DNA from 4 places in the Neobacillus sp. 19 genome. Region 4 is predicted to be linked to each of the others. Evidence: predicted binding sites of a transcription regulator. Region 4 holds the regulator's gene; each other region holds the start of a gene.
What was found. The regulator Rex, encoded in region 4, represses fermentation and respiration genes when NADH is low (regulators of the CRP and FNR family bind a similar motif). The targets are predictions, from matches to a motif close to TTGTGAAATATTTCACAA.
Positions count from the first base shown of each region.

Region 1: a site for Rex is predicted at 2,468-2,485, ahead of ACO1D1_RS16990 (TIGR04053 family radical SAM/SPASM domain-containing protein). Genes of this name have one in related genera too.
Region 2: a site for Rex is predicted at 2,782-2,799, ahead of ACO1D1_RS12425 (NarK family nitrate/nitrite MFS transporter). Genes of this name have one in related genera too.
Region 3: a site for Rex is predicted at 2,832-2,849, ahead of ACO1D1_RS09410 (cytochrome c3 family protein). Genes of this name have one in related genera too.

Region 1 is NZ_JBMPZU010000056.1:742-5,325, forward strand. Features, by position in the region: partial or broken gene moaA (GTP 3',8-cyclase MoaA) at 1-161, opposite strand, end outside; gene ACO1D1_RS16985 (Crp/Fnr family transcriptional regulator) at 516-1,214, shown strand; gene ACO1D1_RS16990 (TIGR04053 family radical SAM/SPASM domain-containing protein) at 1,259-2,386, opposite strand; gene ACO1D1_RS16995 (metal-sulfur cluster assembly factor) at 2,573-2,881, opposite strand; gene ACO1D1_RS17000 (Cof-type HAD-IIB family hydrolase) at 3,167-3,979, shown strand; gene ACO1D1_RS17005 (hypothetical protein) at 4,093-4,245, shown strand; gene ACO1D1_RS17010 (DUF3813 domain-containing protein) at 4,247-4,432, shown strand; gene ACO1D1_RS17015 (YitT family protein) at 4,477-4,584, opposite strand, start outside.
Region 2 is NZ_JBMPZU010000035.1:193,354-197,937, forward strand. Features, by position in the region: gene ACO1D1_RS12415 (TrkH family potassium uptake protein) at 1-894, opposite strand, end outside; gene ACO1D1_RS12420 (NarK/NasA family nitrate transporter) at 1,166-2,671, shown strand; gene ACO1D1_RS12425 (NarK family nitrate/nitrite MFS transporter) at 2,891-4,192, shown strand; gene ACO1D1_RS12430 (H-type small acid-soluble spore protein) at 4,252-4,431, opposite strand; gene ACO1D1_RS12435 (hypothetical protein) at 4,550-4,584, opposite strand, start outside.
Region 3 is NZ_JBMPZU010000031.1:97,430-102,013, forward strand. Features, by position in the region: partial or broken gene secA (preprotein translocase subunit SecA) at 1-2,424, opposite strand, end outside; gene ACO1D1_RS09410 (cytochrome c3 family protein) at 2,955-4,346, shown strand; gene ACO1D1_RS09415 (NapC/NirT family cytochrome c) at 4,373-4,584, shown strand, end outside.
Region 4 is NZ_JBMPZU010000099.1:122,302-126,885, forward strand. Features, by position in the region: gene ACO1D1_RS26920 (ABC-F family ATP-binding cassette domain-containing protein) at 1-947, opposite strand, end outside; gene moaC (cyclic pyranopterin monophosphate synthase MoaC) at 1,093-1,590, shown strand; gene ACO1D1_RS26930 (redox-sensing transcriptional repressor Rex) at 1,622-2,275, shown strand; gene ACO1D1_RS26935 (YhbD family protein) at 2,381-3,004, shown strand; gene ACO1D1_RS26940 (polymer-forming cytoskeletal protein) at 3,017-3,733, shown strand; gene ACO1D1_RS26945 (cytoplasmic protein) at 3,748-4,455, shown strand.

The DNA.
Region 1 (4,584 bases), on a different contig from region 4:
TCATATGTCAGCAAGGCGCTTCGGGGTAGAAATTCAAAATCGGGACCGAATTGATCAGCAGGCATACAGTATTGGCAGCGAAAATTACAGCGGTCGATGACCGAAATTCTTAAGTCACGCAATGGTCTATTTAATTTATCTTTAATAATGGTCTTTTCCATTTATATCAACTCCATTATTGTTAAAGAAGCAATTTATATTTAGTGTAACAGGGTTTACCCAAAAATACTGTTACTTTATTCACTATTAAAATACTTTTTAATATTATTCTTATCTTAACAGATGTTTGCTGGTGAAGAAATGATTGTTTTGGAAATCTTTATCCACCTTTTTTTCCTTCTCTCCATAATATAATACAATAGTTCCATTATTACTTTCCAAATCCCACTCAAGTTTTCACTATATTGTCATTGTTTACTTCATTTTTTTACCTTGTCTTAGGATAAAATGTTACTAATGAGACTAACGAAGAAGAAAAACTGACTCTTTACAAAATGACCCTTGAGGTGAATCAAATGATGACGACAATGAAACCAACCCATTCCATTGAGATAAAAGAATTACTTAGATTTGCAGACCGGAAATTTAGAAGTGAAAGAGGATCTTTCCTTTTTCAAGAAGGGATGTTAGCAGAGGAGCTTTACATTATTATTTCTGGTAAAATTCAAATTAGTAAAATCACATCCGACGGCCGTGAACTTTCCCTCCGCATTTGCGGTGCAAATGATATATGCGGCGAATTAACTCTTTTTACCGACAATCCCCGATATTTATTAAGTGCTAAGGTTCTCGAAGAAGGAGAAATTGCTGCAATCAAAAAAGATGTGATTGAAAGTGAAATTTTCCAAAATAGCAAGCTAGCGTTTGAATTTATGAAATGGATGAGCGATCACTTCCGGAAAACACAAACAAAATTCCGAGACCTTGTTTTAAATGGGAAACGCGGTGCTTTATTTTCGACCCTTATTCGGATGTCCAATAGCTACGGAATTGAAAAAGGAAGTGAAATTTTAATTGACCTGCCATTAACCAATCAGGAACTGGCTAATTTCTGCGGTACCTCTCGTGAAAGTACGAATCGTATCCTAAGTGAGTTAAAGCGTGACAAAATTATTTCCATAAAAAAAGGAAAGATATCAATTTTGGATTTACAATATTTAAAGGATGAAATCGGCTGTGAAAATTGCTCAGCTATTTATTGCAATATTGAATAATCTTTTAACAAGGCTGTCTCAAAATGAGGCAGCCTTGTTTCTTTTTAATTTTGCGTTTGCTTCTCTCTTAGGGCTTTTGGAATATAAACACAGAATGGTTCGCTTTCTAGGTAGTCACCTGTCATTGCATAGGCTCTTGACCTGGAACCCCCGCAAACATAACGGAATTCACATACCCCACATTTACCCTTAAATTCGTCAGGATTTCTTAATGCCTTGAAGATAGGGGATTCACGGTAAATTTCCGCTAATGGTGTTTCACGCACATTCCCTGCTTTAACTGGTAATAACCCACTTGGATATACATCGCCAATATGCGAAATAAATACAAAGCCATTCCCATCATTTACGCCTTTAGGAGCACGGCCAAGACCGTCAATGGAACCGGTTAATCCTTTTTCAGTTAAGGCACTTAAATAGTCGATTTCACCTGTCTTTGCCTTCGCTTCACGCATTTTTTGCTGAATGACAACGCGGCGGTAATGCATGGCTTCTGTTGTTTTAATATCGAAAGATACTCGTTTACTTAGGTCGTAAAGCCAGCGTAAAACCTTTTCATGTTCCACAGGAGAAATCATATCCGAAACTTGTCCTCTTCCTGTTGGGACAAGGAAAAAGACACTCCATAGAACACAATTTAACTCTTCAACCATTTTGGCCATTTCATCAAGGTACTCCACATTATAGCGGGAGATAACTGTATTAATCTGAATCGGTATTTCAAGCTCATGTAAATATTTTATTCGTTCCATTGTCAAATCAAAGGAACCAGCCGTTCCACGAAAATGGTCATGAATTTCGGCAGTCGGTCCATCAATACTAAACGCCCAGCGGGAAAGACCGACCTCTTTTGCCTTTTTAATCGCTTCTTTTGTAACATTTGGGGTAGCACTTGGTGTCATTGATACCCGTACGCCCTTATCGACAGCATACTTCGCTATATCAAAGATATCTTCCCTCATCAAAGGGTCACCGCCCGTAAAGACAAGGATTGGGTTGTTCATCTCATATATTTGATCTATCAGGTTTTTGCCTTCTTCAAAAGAAAGTTCGCGTGGATCTCTTGTATATTGTGCATCGGCGCGGCAATGCAGACATTTTAATTGGCAGGCACGTGTCAGCTCCCAAATTACGATAAACGGATCTTTATTAAAATCTCGGTTAAAAGACAAATAAAACGCCTCCTAGACAGCTGGTTCAAACTATCAAACAGCCTTAATACTCTGTATTATAAAGGTGTTTATAGTTAAAAAAAGTGAACTATCTCACAACCGTGAAGTTATATATGTCCGTTTTGTGAATGAAAAAAAACAGCGGAATGTCCACTGTTTTCATATTTCAGGTCTTTTCTTGAATTCCTATCGAATGCCTAAGGCAATTTTTGCGTAACGTGACATCATCTCTTTATTCCAAGGCGGATTCCAAACAATGTCCACATCAACATCCTTAATTTCAGGAATATCGGCTAAAGCTCTTTTCACTTGGTCTACAATGGTTCCTGCAAGCGGACAGCCCATTGATGTTAACGTCATTGTGATTGTCACTTTACCTTCCTCGTCCATTTCAGCATTATAAACCAAACCCAAGTTTACAATATCAACGCCCAGCTCCGGATCGATCACTAGCTCCAATGCACCCATTATATTTTCTTTTAATTCTTCATTCATTTGGATTCGACTCCTTATTATGATTTATTTACTTCATAAGTATGTTTTTATTACAATTTCCAAAAAGCGCAAAATAATATCCACTTCCGCTAACAATTAAAAGTATAGAGGGTTTTGAAAGCTTTTGGTGTGAATTTTTTTACAGGTTAGCTATAAAATTGTTAACATAGTGAGTATAGAAATAAGATAGTAAAAAAGGCACTATAACAGTAGTGTATCATGCAGACAATTTTTTTCCTAAAACATTGCTTCAATCATGAAAATATAGAATAAGAAGGAGCTCATATGACAGAGAAACATTTAATCGCATTGGATTTAGATGGAACATTATTAAAAGACGATAAAACCATTTCCAATAAAAATAAGGAAATCATTCAAAAGGCAAAAGCTGAAGGGCATATTGTAATGATTGCAACCGGCAGACCTTACCGCTCAAGTGAAATGTATTATCGTGAGTTGGATCTCAACACACCTATTGTTAATTTTAATGGGGCGTTTATGCATCATCCACTTGATTCAGCCTGGGGATTTTATCATGAGCCGCTTGATGTTAAGGTGGCAAAAGATATTGTCGAAGCCTGCAGAAGCTTCCATTTTCACAATATTATTGCCGAGGTGATGGATGATATTTATTTCCATTATCACGATGAAAAGCTCTTAGATATTTTTAGCTTCGGCAATCCAAAAATTACGACAGGAGATTTACAAAACTTTTTAAACGATTCACCTACAAGTTTGCTGATCCATACAGAGGAAGATCAGCTTCAACAAATTCGTAAACATCTTTCAGATGTCCATGCTGAAGTGATTGAACAGCGCAGCTGGGCTGCCCCATGGCATGTAATCGAGATCATTAAAGTTGGATTAAACAAAGCGGTTGGCTTGAAAAAGGCATCAGAATACTTTGGAATTCCCGCCGAAAGGATTATTGCCTTTGGTGATGAGGATAATGATTTGGAAATGCTTGAATATGCCGGACATGGGATTGCCATGGGCAATGCAATTGAGCAAGTAAAAAATATAGCCAATGAGGTTACGCTGACGAATGAAGAAGATGGAGTCGGCGAATATTTGGCAAATTTGTTAAATATTAAATAACCCCTTCTTTTTCACCATTGTTTACCTAAATGAACACACTCCGTTTGGGCATACTATTTTTGAAGCAGCGATGCTGTTTCAATATGAGCTATGAGCATATTGGAGGGATTCGAATGGGTAGATCAAACAAATCGAAACGCTTTGTCCAGCAAGGAAAGGACTCGATCAACAAGCATGCTGAACGGATTCCTTATCACATGACCTACGCTGAAGCAGAGGCTCAGAAAATGGCCAATGTGCATGAATCCTCGCTTGGAGGAATTTAACATGGGAAACCAATTGTTCCAGGAAGCACGAAGATTTGTTGAGATGGCGAAATCCGCTAACCCTGCTGACCTTGATTCTGCTGTTGCTAAAGCAAAGAATGCCCTTAGTTCTGCTTTTGCAAACTCAACCGCAGCAGAGCAGGCCCAGCTCCAACAAATGCAACAAGAGCTTGAACAGGTTCAATAATACAAACAGAAAGCGGAAGCGCCCAAGGTGCTTCCGCTTTCTGTTCAATCTCGCCGAAAAAATCCGTATACTGCAGTTGTCTGAACTATATTTGTAAATGCATGTGGATCGACTTCTTTAATAATTCGCTCTAAATCGTAAAGTTCATAACG
Region 2 (4,584 bases), on a different contig from region 4:
TAAGAAGATAATGAACAACAAAGATGACTGGGTCATTTCAGCAATATTTAAAGTATTGGCACCATCTGTCCTCGCAGCAACGGACTGGAATAATGCGCCAAGAATTTTACCAGAAAAGGATAGGGGCTTTAAGGTTTTTTCATTGGTAAATTCTAATATAAAAATTCCAATTGTTCCGCCAATTAATAATAAGAAGCTTGTAACTAAAACAATTTTCGTATGCAATGATAAGCGTTTGGAACTGCTATATTCAAAAAGTTCATTCATAACGATAAAGCCAATCCCGCCAACGGTAATTAATGAACAGATTGTTAATACAATAGTGGGATCAGCTACATACGCTGTTAGACTTTGATAATTGCCTAAAATATCAAACCCTGCATTATTAAAATTCGAGATAGAATGAAAAATCCCGAAATAGATCGCTCTTCCCACTGGCATGTCAAAAGAAAACCGTATAGATAAAAGCACAGCACCGGTGAATTCAATAACGGCAGTAAATATTAAAATACGTTTAGCTAACCGTACAATTCCTTCCATTGAAAGGTTATTTAGTGATTCTTGAAGCAAAATTCTTTCTTTTAAAGAAATTCGTTTCCCTAATAAAAAAGCAAATAAGGTAGCAAAGGTCATAAATCCAAGACCGCCGACTTGAATCATAGACAAAATGATTAGCTGTCCAAATAACGTAAACGTAGTTCCAGTATCCACAACAACAAGACCTGTTACACAAGTGGCCGATGTTGCTGTAAACAATGCGTTAATAAAAGATAACCCTTGGCCATTTGTTGTTGCTGCTGGAAGGATCAAGGAGAGAGTTCCTATTAAAATAATAGAAGCAAAACCCAAAACAAGGATTTTAGGGGGATCAAGAAATCGTTTTTTTTGTTGCATTGATTTTCTTCCAATCCTATTAAATTTTAAAAAAACCCACTATATATTTAAACTGCCATAATGATAAAATACATATTACAGGAAAAATATACTACTGGATATAACTTATGTAAATAATTCTTTTCTCTTGTGTCATACCTCATAGTTTTAATATTGAAAGTGTTCTATAATACTAAAAGAAAAATTTTCCATACGAATGGATTTACCAAGTAAATATATAACTTTATTTTGAGGGTATAGTAAGAGTAAAGGGATTTTGAGGGGGATGAAAATGAATCAAGGTACAAAACAACTTTTTATTCAAACTGGAAGTCTCGTGGCGGGATTTATGGTTTGGGTACTTATTTCTTCACTTATGCCTTTTATAAAGGCTGATATTCCTTTATCATCAACAGAAATTGCCTGGGCTACAGCTGTGCCGGTTATTCTGGGATCACTTCTCAGGGTTCCCATCGGCTTTTGGACCAACCGATATGGTGCAAGATTTTTATTTACGATCAGTTTTATTATTTTGCTTATACCAATTGCCCTTATAAGTTATGCGAATTCCCTAATGATGCTTATCTTGGGGGGATTATTACTTGGTATTGGAGGAGCAGTTTTTTCAATAGGCGTTACCTCGCTGCCGAAATATTATGTAAAAGCAAAGCATGGTTTTATCAACGGTATTTATGGCGCTGGTAATATTGGTACGGCAATTACCTCTTTTTCTGCACCTGTACTTGCAAATGCGTATGGATGGAGAAATACCGTTAAAATATTCCTTGTGATCATGTTGATATTTGCTTTACTAAATTTCCTTTTTGGCGACAGAAAGGAACGGAAGGTCGACAATTCCTTATCTGATCAAATTAAAGAAGTTTATAAAAATCCTAAACTGTGGTTTTTAAGTTTATTTTATTTTATTACCTTTGGATCTTTTGTCGCATTCACCATATATTTACCTTCCTTTTTGGTGAATCACTTTGAATTGGATAAGGTGGATGCAGGGTTACGAACCGCCGGTTTTATTGCACTAGCCACGTTTTTTAGGCCTGTAGGCGGCTGGCTTGGAGATAAAATAAATCCATTTCTAATCCTTATGGCCGTATTTTTCAGCCTTACCTTTGCAGGGTTTCTTTTGTCATTTACGCCATCACTGCCAATCTATTCGTTTGGCTGTTTATTAGTGGCTTTCTTCGCAGGGATTGGAAATGGGGCAATCTTTAAGTTAGTCCCATTATATTTTTCCAAACAAGCAGGGATAGTCAACGGAATTGTTGCTGCAATGGGTGGTCTTGGCGGCTTTTTCCCACCCATTATTTTAACAATTCTCTTTAATTGGACTGGACATTACGCAATTGGTTTTATGTCACTTTCCGAATTCTCCTTAGCAAGTTTAGTCATTGTTGTTTGGCTTTACTATCAAGATAAACTTGATATTTCATCTAAGATAGTCAATCACGCACTAGATGGAATTTGCGTAACGGATGTTAACGGAATTATTCAAAGCGTTAACCCGGCATTTTCAAAAATTACTGGTTTTAGTCAGGAAGAAGTTGTTGGAAAAACACCAAGTGTCCTGCAATCTGGGGAACATGATAATGAATTTTATAAAAAAATGTGGGATAGTTTAAAAACAAACGGAATATGGGAAGGTTATATTTGGAACAAACGTAAAAATAATGAGATTTATAAAGAGTGGTTAACCATTACAGCAATTAAAGACGATGCAGGAGAAACAAAAAATTATGTAGGCATGTTTAATGAGAAAAAAGAAAATTCTAAGGAAATCTAAATCCCAGTAAGAGGCCTTTTACTTCAAAGGTCTTTTTTTTTTGCCTTAAAAAGTGATAATTATTACAACTTTTTGTCTAACTGCTTGAGTTCACATTTCCTTCACTATTTTTGTGACGTACGTCACAAAAATCATGTTACCATGTGGTTTATATTAAATTCATCAACAACAACAACTAAATCAATTAAAAATTAGAAAACCATATAGGGGGAAATGATTATGGCTCGAATTAATTATTGGAATCCGGAAGACGAAAAGTTTTGGCAGGCAGAAGGAAAAAAACATGCAAAAAGGAACCTGTGGATATCCGTTCCATCTTTGATGCTCGCCTTTATTGTTTGGCAAATTTGGTCAGTAGTTGCTGTTCGTCTTAACGATATAGGCTTCCAATTTACGGAAGAACAATTATTTACACTTGCTGCTATTCCAGGTCTTGTCGGTGCAACGCTCCGCTTTGTTTATACGTTTGCGGTTGGTTCTATTGGAGGGAAGAACTGGACAGTAATTTCAACAGCTGTTCTAGCCATCCCAGCGATCGGTATTGGATTTGCAGTTCAAAATCCCGATACTCCATTCTCCATCATGCTTTTGCTTGCAGCACTTTGCGGTCTTGGCGGCGGAAACTTTTCATCATCATCAGCAAATATTAGCTTCTTCTTTCCAAAAAAAGAAAAGGGTACGGCGCTTGGCATCAATGGCGGTTTAGGTAACATGGGTGTCTCAGTTGTACAATTCGTCACACCATTAATTATTACATCTGGAACTTTTGCACTTGTTGGCAATAAACAGGTTTTAGCAAACGGACAGGAAGTATGGCTACAAAACGCAGCATTTATCTGGGTAATCCCAATTGTAATTATGACATTACTTGCTTTCTTTAAAATGGATAATGTACCTGGGGCAAAACAATCAGTTGCAGATCAATTTGTAATTGTAAAAAGGAAACATACTTGGATCATGACTGCTCTTTATGTAGCAACATTTGGTTCCTTTATCGGCTATTCTGCGGCATTCCCGCTATTGTTAAGATCTCAGTTTCCGGAGTATATCTCCCTTGCTTTCCTTGGTGCCTTAGTAGCTGCAGCAGCCAGACCAGTCGGCGGCTGGATGGCTGACAAACTAGGGGGCGCAAAAGTGACTGCCTATGTTTTGGTCATCATGGGAATTGGTGCAGCAGGAGTTATTTATTTTTTAAATGGTAAGCAATTTGCAGGATTTTTAATCTCTTTCTTAGTGCTATTCTTAGCATCGGGTATTGGTTCTGGTTCAACATTCCAGATGATCCCAGCTATCTTTATTCCAAAAGAAGCAGCACCTGTTATCGGCTTTTCCGCAGCTTTCGCAGCATATGGTTCATTCTTTATTCCAAAGCTATTCGGATGGTCTGTTAATGCGACCGGAACACCAGTGACTGCTTTCTACTTCTTTATAGGATTCTATGTCATTTCCTTTGGACTTAACTGGTTCTTCTATCAAAGAAAAGCGACCGTTGCCAAATCTTTAGCCAAGCAGGTTGGGTAAAATACGCAAAACAATGCCCACGTCATTTCCATTATGAAATGACGTGGGCATTTTAGTACTTAATCTTCGATTAGTTCACCAATTTCAACGATCGTTCGTTCTTCAAGTGGACCTCGTAAATGAACGGTTGCTGTTTTTCCATCTTCATTTAATTGGTCAATCCATACAGAAGTCCCATTATATTTTACTTCAATATCTGCTGAAGAAGACAATATCTGCTTCACTCGATTAACATTCATTTTTTTCACTCCTAAGAAAATAGTCATTATAGAGTTTGTCATGAACTTCATTTTCATACAAATTTTTCTACTGTCAAGGGTTTTTGTAACCGCTTTCTTCTATTATATAGGTTCTTTTTTAATGATCATAAGGATATTGAATTTGGACACCAT
Region 3 (4,584 bases), on a different contig from region 4:
GGTTTCTTCTTAACGGGCTCGCCGTCTTTCCTTCGGATTTACCGCTTGGCCTTTTGCGACTTCCTCACGTTCGAGATTGTTGCGAATCTCAGCTTTCATGATGTACATAGCTGTTTCATCCTCGATGGATTGAATCATCGTCTCAAACATGGCGAAGCCTTCATGCTGGTATTCACGAAGAGGGTCGATTTGTCCGTAGGCACGTAGATGGATACCTTGGCGCAGCTGATCCATGGCGTCAATATGATCAATCCATTTGGAGTCAACCGCTCTTAATGTAACCACCTTTTCAAATTCGCGCATTTGTTCAGGATAAAGAATTTGTTCCTTTTCCTCATATCGCTCTTTCACTTTCGTATAAATGGCATCGACGATTTCGTCTGGATCTTTGCCCTTAAGGTCATTAATGGTAATGTCGCCCTCATGAAGAAGGGTTCCCTGAACATATTCCACAATCGCTTGGAGATTCCATTCTTCTTCATCCTCATGTCGGGAAGCATGTGCCTCGACATTGCGATGAAGCGAATTTACAATCATCTTTTGAACAATGTCGCGAAGGTTTTCAGATTCCAGCACTTCATCACGCTGAGAGTAAATAATCTCACGCTGTTGACGGAGAACATCGTCATACTGCAACAGTTGTTTACGGGCATCAAAGTTATTGCCCTCCACACGTTTTTGTGCTGATTCAACTGCACGGGATACCATCTTACTTTGAATCGGCTGAGTATCATCCATTCCAAGCTTTTCCATCATTGATTTCATATTATCAGAGCCGAAACGGCGCATTAATTCATCTTCCATTGATAAATAAAACTGGGTAACACCAGGGTCCCCTTGACGACCGGAACGTCCGCGGAGCTGGTTATCAATCCGTCTGCTTTCGTGGCGCTCGGTGCCAATAACCGCTAATCCGCCTAGTTCAATAACCCCTTCACCAAGTTTAATGTCTGTACCACGGCCAGCCATGTTGGTTGCAATGGTAACGGCCCCCTTGTGACCTGCTTCCGCAATGATTTCTGCTTCACGTTCATGGTTTTTCGCATTCAAGACATTATGATGGATTCGTTTTTTGAATAAATAGGTTGAGATCAGCTCAGACGTTTCAATTGCAACCGTACCAACGAGGACCGGCTGTCCCTTTTGATTACGTTCGGCAATATCCTCTACAACCGCGCGGAACTTGCCGTCCATCGATGAGTAAATTAAATCCGGGCGGTCGTCACGGGCAATTGGTTTGTTAGTTGGAATAACGATAACATTCATATTATAGATGTTGCGGAATTCCTCTTCTTCTGTTTTCGCTGTACCTGTCATACCGGCTAATTTTTCATACATTCGGAAGTAGTTTTGGAACGTAATCGTTGCCATTGTCATACTTTCGTTTTGGACTTCTAGACCTTCTTTTGCCTCAATGGCCTGGTGCAAGCCCTCGCTATAGCGGCGGCCCTTCATCAAACGGCCGGTAAACTGGTCGACGATCACAATTTCGCCCTCTTGCACAACATAATCAACATCTAGATGCATACTGACATTTGCCTTTAACGCCTGGTTAATATGATGGTTCAGCGTTACGTGCGACATATCAAAAAGATTTTCAATTCCGAAGGCCTTTTCGGCTTTACTGATTCCTTCTTCCGTCAGCATAACGCCTTTCGTTTTTTCATCATACGTGTAATCAGTATCCTTTACGAGCATACGGACAAAGGCGTTTGCTTGAATATACAGAACAGCTGATTTTTGTGCTGAGCCGGAAATAATCAACGGGGTACGCGCTTCGTCAATTAAAATCGAGTCAACTTCATCAATGACAGCAAAAAAGAGAGGACGCTGTACCTTTTGCTCTTTATACAAAACCATGTTATCCCGGAGATAATCGAAGCCGAATTCGTTGTTTGTACCATAGGTGATATCGCAGGCATAGGATGCTTGCTTTTCATCCTTATCCATGCTGTTCAAATTCAAGCCAACTGTAAGTCCTAAAAATTGATACAGCTCCCCCATTTCAGTAGCGTCACGGCTTGCCAAATATTCGTTGACGGTAACAACATGAACACCTTTTCCAGACAGGGCGTTTAAATAAACCGGCATCGTTGCGGTTAACGTTTTACCTTCCCCAGTCTTCATTTCCGAAATGTTCCCTTCGTGGAGAGAAATACCCCCCATCAGCTGAACATGGTACGGATATAAACCTAGCACACGGCGGGCGCCTTCGCGGACTACCGCAAATGCTTCCACTAGTAAATCGTCAAGAGTTTCACCCTTTTGATAGCGAGCCTTAAACTCCTCCGTTTTTTCCCGAAGCTGCTCGTCTGTTAACTTTTCTGTTTCCGCAGCAAGGGCATCAATTTTCGTTGCAAGCTTGTCTAACCTCTTCAGCTCGCGTTTGTTCAGATCAAATACTTTATTTAAAATCCCCATCATCTGATGAACGCTCCTTCTTATCGAGACTAAAATAACAATTTTTCAAAAAAATCCATGCCAAACAATTCGATAATTTTCTTATTTATCTTACCATTTCCTTCAAACAGTGACAACAATGTTAGCAGGGAGCAAAAAATGGTTTCCCGTATTTTATAGGAGCCAGATTATAAACAGCGAATAAATTTCTGCCGGATGTTCATTTTTTGGTCAATTATAACAGTTTGACCGCGAATCCATATCAATGGAAGTTTGTACTGCTAAAAATGAATATTGAATGAATGATTACTTCGATTTGTGTATAAAAATTCAATCATATGTTTATTAACACTATATAAACAGTGTTAATAGAACTCTTTAATAACAACGTTTGTATGTTGTTTTTAGGGTAAAATAGGACTTTTGTCTTTATGAAAAAATATTCACAAATTGTACATTGGAATATACTCTTACAATGTTAGATACTACCTTTAGAGAGGTAAATATGGAAAAAAAATAGAGAGAATGAATCCAAAATGGGAAGGGTGAGTTAATTGGCCATTTGGGGAAAAAAGAAAGATAAAGATAAAGATCCCGAAACAAGAGAAGATAGAAAAAAAGCTGGCCTAATTCGCAGACTTTGGCAAAAATTCAGAGGGATAGACTGGAAAAATCCAGTTAACAGGTGGAAGTTGCTTTTCGCTTCTCTTGTTGGCTGTATCGTTGTTTTCGGAGGCGGATACGGTGTGCTTTCCTTAACTAATTCGCCGTCATTTTGTGCCAGCTGTCATGAAATGGCACCGGAGTACTCAACGTATACGGCTAGCGCCCACAACAATATTACATGTGTCCAGTGTCATATCAAGCCTGGGTTCGTCAATATGGTAACCCACAAAATGAAATCGATGAAAGAGGTCTACTATCATGTGACAGGTGTGCCTAAACAAATTGTTCAAACCGAGGACGAAGCGATTTCAAATGAAAACTGTTTGCAATGTCACTCCAAGAATCGTCTTGTTACCGCATCCGGAGATCTGAAGGTAAACCATAAAGGACATATTGAAGAAGGTGTACCGTGTATCAGCTGTCATGCTGGAGTTGTTCACGCGAAAATTGTTGCCCGTGGTATTAATACCGAAGAAGTCCGCGGTCATTACACAGAGGAAACAGCACAAAAGCTCATGGAAAAGAAATATATGGCACCAAACATGGGTACATGTATTGATTGTCACGATAAGGTAAACAACGGTGAAAAACCATGGGAAGAAGTCTCCTACCTAGTTCCGCCAAATCCAGAACACGTTGATAAAAAGCTGGAGGAACAAGAGCAAGCGAAAACAACTGCTGGTGAAGCAACAGAAGAATCAGTTGAAAAATCAGAAGCGGCTGCGGAAGCTCATGGTGAAAAAACGCAAAAAATTATCTTGCAGGCAATAGGAAAACAAAAGAAAGACGTTAAGATATCCATGGAATGTAAGACATGCCACAAGAAAGTGGATATTCCTAAAAGCCACCAAACAGCCGACTGGAATCAAAATCATGGGGACACCGCTGTTGCGAAGCTAGATACATGTATGGACTGCCACCAGGATTCTAAGTGGATTAAAGAAATACCTAAAGAAGATCTAATCACACTTTTAAAAATGAAAGATGCTAAACAAGCAACTGGCAAATACACACCTAATATGACTCTTGCAAAAGAAGAATCGCGCATCAATAAATTCTGCAGTGCCTGTCACTCTGAACGGCCTGATGGACACGGAGACAGCAACCAATGGCTGACAAGTCACGCTGACAAAGCAAAAACAAATGAAATGAAGGCAGAATGCTTTGTCTGTCATGATCGTGATAAACCAAAAGCTGACGCTGCAAATGAGAAAGCACCAACAGACGTTTATTGCCAATACTGCCATAGAACAGGATTTAAAGATGATGTTAAAAATTAAGAAATTCTAAACTGGAGGGACGCTTTATGGATGAAGAACACAAACAGCTATCGGCCCCTCCCCGTTATCGCTATATGTTAATTAAGGTTGCAACTATAACATTGCTGCTTCTAGCCATCTTTTTCTTCATTGGCTTCTTCGGGCTAGAAGCAGCCTCAGGCTCAAAATATTGTTCATCCTGTCATGAAATGAAGCCTGAGTATTTTACGTGGAAAGCCTCTACACACAGCGAAGTGGA
Region 4 (4,584 bases):
AAGGTTGCCGATTTTTCGTCCCCAAGCGGACGATCCATCAGCTCCATTTTTTCGAGCTTTTTCCGGCGGCTTTGCGCTCGCTTCGTGGTCGAAGCCCGCGCTAAATTTCGTTGGATAAAGTCCTGCAGATTAGCGACTTCTTGCTGCTGCTTCTCAAAGAGTTTCATATCGCGCTCATAATTGGCCGCTTTTTGCTCAAGGTAGGCACTGTAGTTCCCGGGAAACCGCCCGATTTGCTTGCGGGATACCTCATAGACCTGCGTCACAACCTTATCTAAAAAATAGCGGTCATGAGATACGATTAAAATCGCGCCATCATAGCTCTGTAAATATTGTTCGAGCCATGATAATGTATCAATATCGAGATGGTTGGTAGGCTCGTCCAGAATCAAAATGTCGGGACGCGTTAACAGCAGCTTTCCAAGGGCAAGACGGGTTTTCTGTCCGCCGCTTAAACTGGAAATCATCAGGGTGCTGTCGTGAAAGTTAAGGCCATGCAGAACGGAGCGGATATCGGCTTCGTATTGATAGCCCCCTTGCTCCTTAAATTTTACTTGGAGCAGATCATATTCTTTTAAAATCCGTTCGTATTTAACAGGGTCCTCGAAAATAGCAGGGTCGGCCATTTGTTCTTCCAGCCTGCGCAGTGACTTTTCCATTGCACGCAAGGGTTCGAACACGGTCAACATTTCTTCCCAAATAGATAATTTGGACTCAAGTCCGGTATTTTGCGCTAAATAGCCGATGGTCACTTCTTTCGGCTTTATAATCTCACCGCCATCATGTGACAAATGACCGGCAATAATTTTCAATAATGTCGATTTTCCTGCGCCGTTGCGGCCGACGAGGGCGACACGGTCACGGGTTTGTAATTCCAGCTTTATATTCGATAAAATAAGGTCAGCGCCATAATATTTTTGTAATTGATTAACCTGTAACAAAATCATCTAATTTCACCTCTATATACATACTAATAGTGTACCGTATAACCGGATTACGGGCAATAAAGCCAATGGCTATCAAAAAAGTTCAAAGTTTCACACACATTTTAGGAAAAATAGTGTATTATTTTTGGATAGGAGGAATATTTTTATGGCAGAATTTACACATTTTAATGAAGAGGGCAGAGCAAAGATGGTCGATGTCAGTGATAAACCAGAAACGGCACGTACCGCTCTTGCTCATTCCAGCATAACGGTCAGTAAAGAAATTTTTGAAAAAATAAATAACCAAGAAATGAAAAAAGGCGATGTGCTAGCAGTGGCTCAAGTTGCAGCAGTCATGGCTGCAAAAAAGACGTGGGATTTGATCCCGATGTGTCATCCGATTCCATTAACAGGGGTAAATATCTCTTTTACATGGGAAGAGGGCGGGCAAGATCAGGTTCAATTACATATTGCTGCAGCTGTTAAGACAAAAGGGAACACAGGTGTGGAAATGGAAGCGCTAACAGCTGCTTCGGCCTGTGCATTAACCGTTTATGATATGTGTAAGGCAGTTGATAAAGGGATGGTCATTGGGCCAACCTATTTAGTCGAGAAAACTGGCGGAAAAAACGGTGACTTCAAGCGAACGGAACAAGTGAAATAATAACATACATTCAAAAGGGGTGTGGGAGAATATGAGTAATGAAACGATGAAGATACCACAGGCGACAGCCAAACGGCTGCCCCTCTATTATCGATTTTTGAAAAATTTGCATAGTTCAGGCAAGCAAAGGGTTTCATCAGCAGAATTAAGTGAAGCGGTAAAAGTGGATTCGGCAACGATTCGACGCGATTTTTCTTATTTCGGCGCATTAGGGAAAAAGGGCTATGGATACAATGTCAATTACTTATTAACATTCTTCCGTAAAACACTTGACCAGGATGAATTGACTAAGGTTGCCTTAATCGGGGTGGGGAATCTTGGTACAGCCTTTTTAAACTATAATTTTTTAAAAAATAATAACACAAAAATTGCCTGTGCCTTTGATGTCGATCCGGCAAAAATGGGCACGATGATTCGTGAAGTACCTGTTTTTCACATGGATGAGTTGGAGAAAGTGTTAGTGGAGGAAGACATACATGTTGCCATTCTAACCGTTCCAGCCCAAGCAGCACAGATGATCACGGACCGGCTTGTGAATGCCAATGTAAAGGGGATCTTAAATTTCACCCCAGCAAGGTTAAATGTCACATCCTCAATCAGGGTACATCACATTGACTTGGCAGTAGAACTCCAGTCACTGGTCTACTTTTTAAAGCATTATCCGACAGTGGAAATAGAAGAATAATGTCGATTAAGACTTTTCACAGAAATTGTGGAAAGTTTTTTTATTGCCTTCTTTACAACGTAACAGTGTTATGTTACATTAAAAACCAGAAAGGGGATATTAAAAATGAGCGAGGGGTTAATTTCGAAAAAAGATTTATTAGATATGGCAGGAATCTCGTACGGTCAGCTGTATCGCTGGAAGAGAAAGGATCTAATTCCTGAGGACTGGTTTATTCGAAAATCAACGTTTACGGGGCAGGAAACCTTTTTTCCAAGAGAAAAGATTTTAGAGCGAATTGATAAGATTCAAACGATGAAAGAAAACCTATCATTGGATGAGCTGGCTGACATGTTTTCACCTAACGTAACAGAGTTGCATTTCACGAAAGAGGAACTGTTGGAGCGTAACATTGTTTCGAGTGCAGTAATGGACGTATATTTGGAAACTGAAAAGGGCGGAACACATTTTGATTTTTCAAGAATTCTTGAAGTCTATGTATTAGAGAAGCTGCTGCAGTCCGGAGAAGTTAATCTAGATGAAGGGAAAATGCTGCTTCAAGTCTTAAAGGATCATAGGGGATCGATCAAACAAAAAAATGCTGAGTTAGTGCTGACGAGAAAACTGGGGGTTTCATCCTGTTTATTACTGATCAATGCGGAAGCTGTTCAGTTTGACCAAGGGACGAAAGTGATGGTTCAGCTTTCACTCGTGAACTGTATGGAAGAGATTAAGGCGAAGTTATTATAAAGGAGAATGATCATGGATACGCAAAAAAGGGGAGACTTGAATATTAACGGCTTTGGCTCGGCAAACGGCGGGCAATTTCGCCATGTAACCATCAATGGCAAAGGAACCGTTAACAGTGATATCGACTGTGTCGAATTCGATTGCAATGGATCGGGAACGGTAAATGGAAATGTTGTAACGAACAAAGCTAAGATTAACGGAAACGGAAAAGTGAAAGGAAATCTTGACTGTAAATCATTATCAGTCGATGGAACGGCGAAAATTGAACATAACCTTTACGCGGAACAGTTCAACGTGGCGGGGAAGACCTCTGTCGGAGGAAAGCTAAAAGCGGAGGAAATCAGCATTAAGGGCAGGCTGACCGTTGAGGGAGATTGTGAAGCGGAATCGTTTAAAGCGGAGTCACTGTTTATCATTGGCGGGCTTTTAAATGCGGATGAAGTGGATATTAAGATTTTTGGAGAGTGCAAAGTTAGAGAAATAGGCGGGCAAACCATTCGTATTAAAGACAAACCGGCATTAATGGGATTATTTAAGTCGTTTATTCAAACCCAGCTGGAAACGGAATGTATCGAAGGGGACAAAATCGAATTAGAAAATACGAAGGCGGCTGTTGTCCGCGGCAACGAGATTACCATCGGGCCAAAATGTGAGATTGGTCTTGTTGAATATAGCGGAAAGCTTTCAGTTGACAAAAAGGCAGTTGTGAAAGAGTCGAGAAAGATATAAAGGGGGAGAAAGAAGTGGAAAAAGGTCAAAATCTGACGATCAATGGTTCAGGCAATTATCCTGGCGGCCGGTACGATAAGGTGAGCATCCGCGGGGAAGGGACGATTGAAAGTAATGTAGAATGTTCTACGTTTCATATATACGGCACGAGTGAGGCATTGGAGAATGTGAAAGCCGGATCTGTAAAAGTGATCGGTGAAACGGTAGTGATGGGGAAAATGGAGTCTGGTGACATGTTGGTAATGGGGACGTTGTCCATTGCTGGTGAATCAGCTTTGAAAAAAATCAAGATCCTTGGGACTCTTGAAGTGGGTGAGCGGCTTTCAGGTGAAACAGCTAATATAAAGGGCAGTATATCCGTGGGCGGCGACGTCGAATATGAGAGATTTGATTTAAGCGGCGGATTTGAAATAAAAGGTCTATTGAATGCGGATACGATTAATATTGCTCTCCGTTTTGGCAATAGTTCGGCTGAGGAAATCGGTGGTGGAAAGATCACAATTAAAAGAAAAACATCACTGCTTCCATTTGTTAAGGATGAGGGGTCACTAGTAGTGAAGGTAATTGAAGGCGATGAAGTATTCCTTGAAAATACGACAGCAGATATCGTCAGGGGTAAACTGGTTAAAGTCGGTTCAGGCTGTCAAATTGGCCGGGTAGAATATTCGACTGATTTTATTCAGGATAAGCATTCGACGGTTAAAATGTCGGAAAAGATCTAGAGGAGATTTACGGGAATGGATGGTCGTTGATAAAAGGCCCGAAGTCGTTGATAAAAGTTTAAAAGTCGTTGATAAAGTCCAAAAGACGTCGATAAACCAGTGAAATTTGTCGATAAAAGGCTCAAGGTT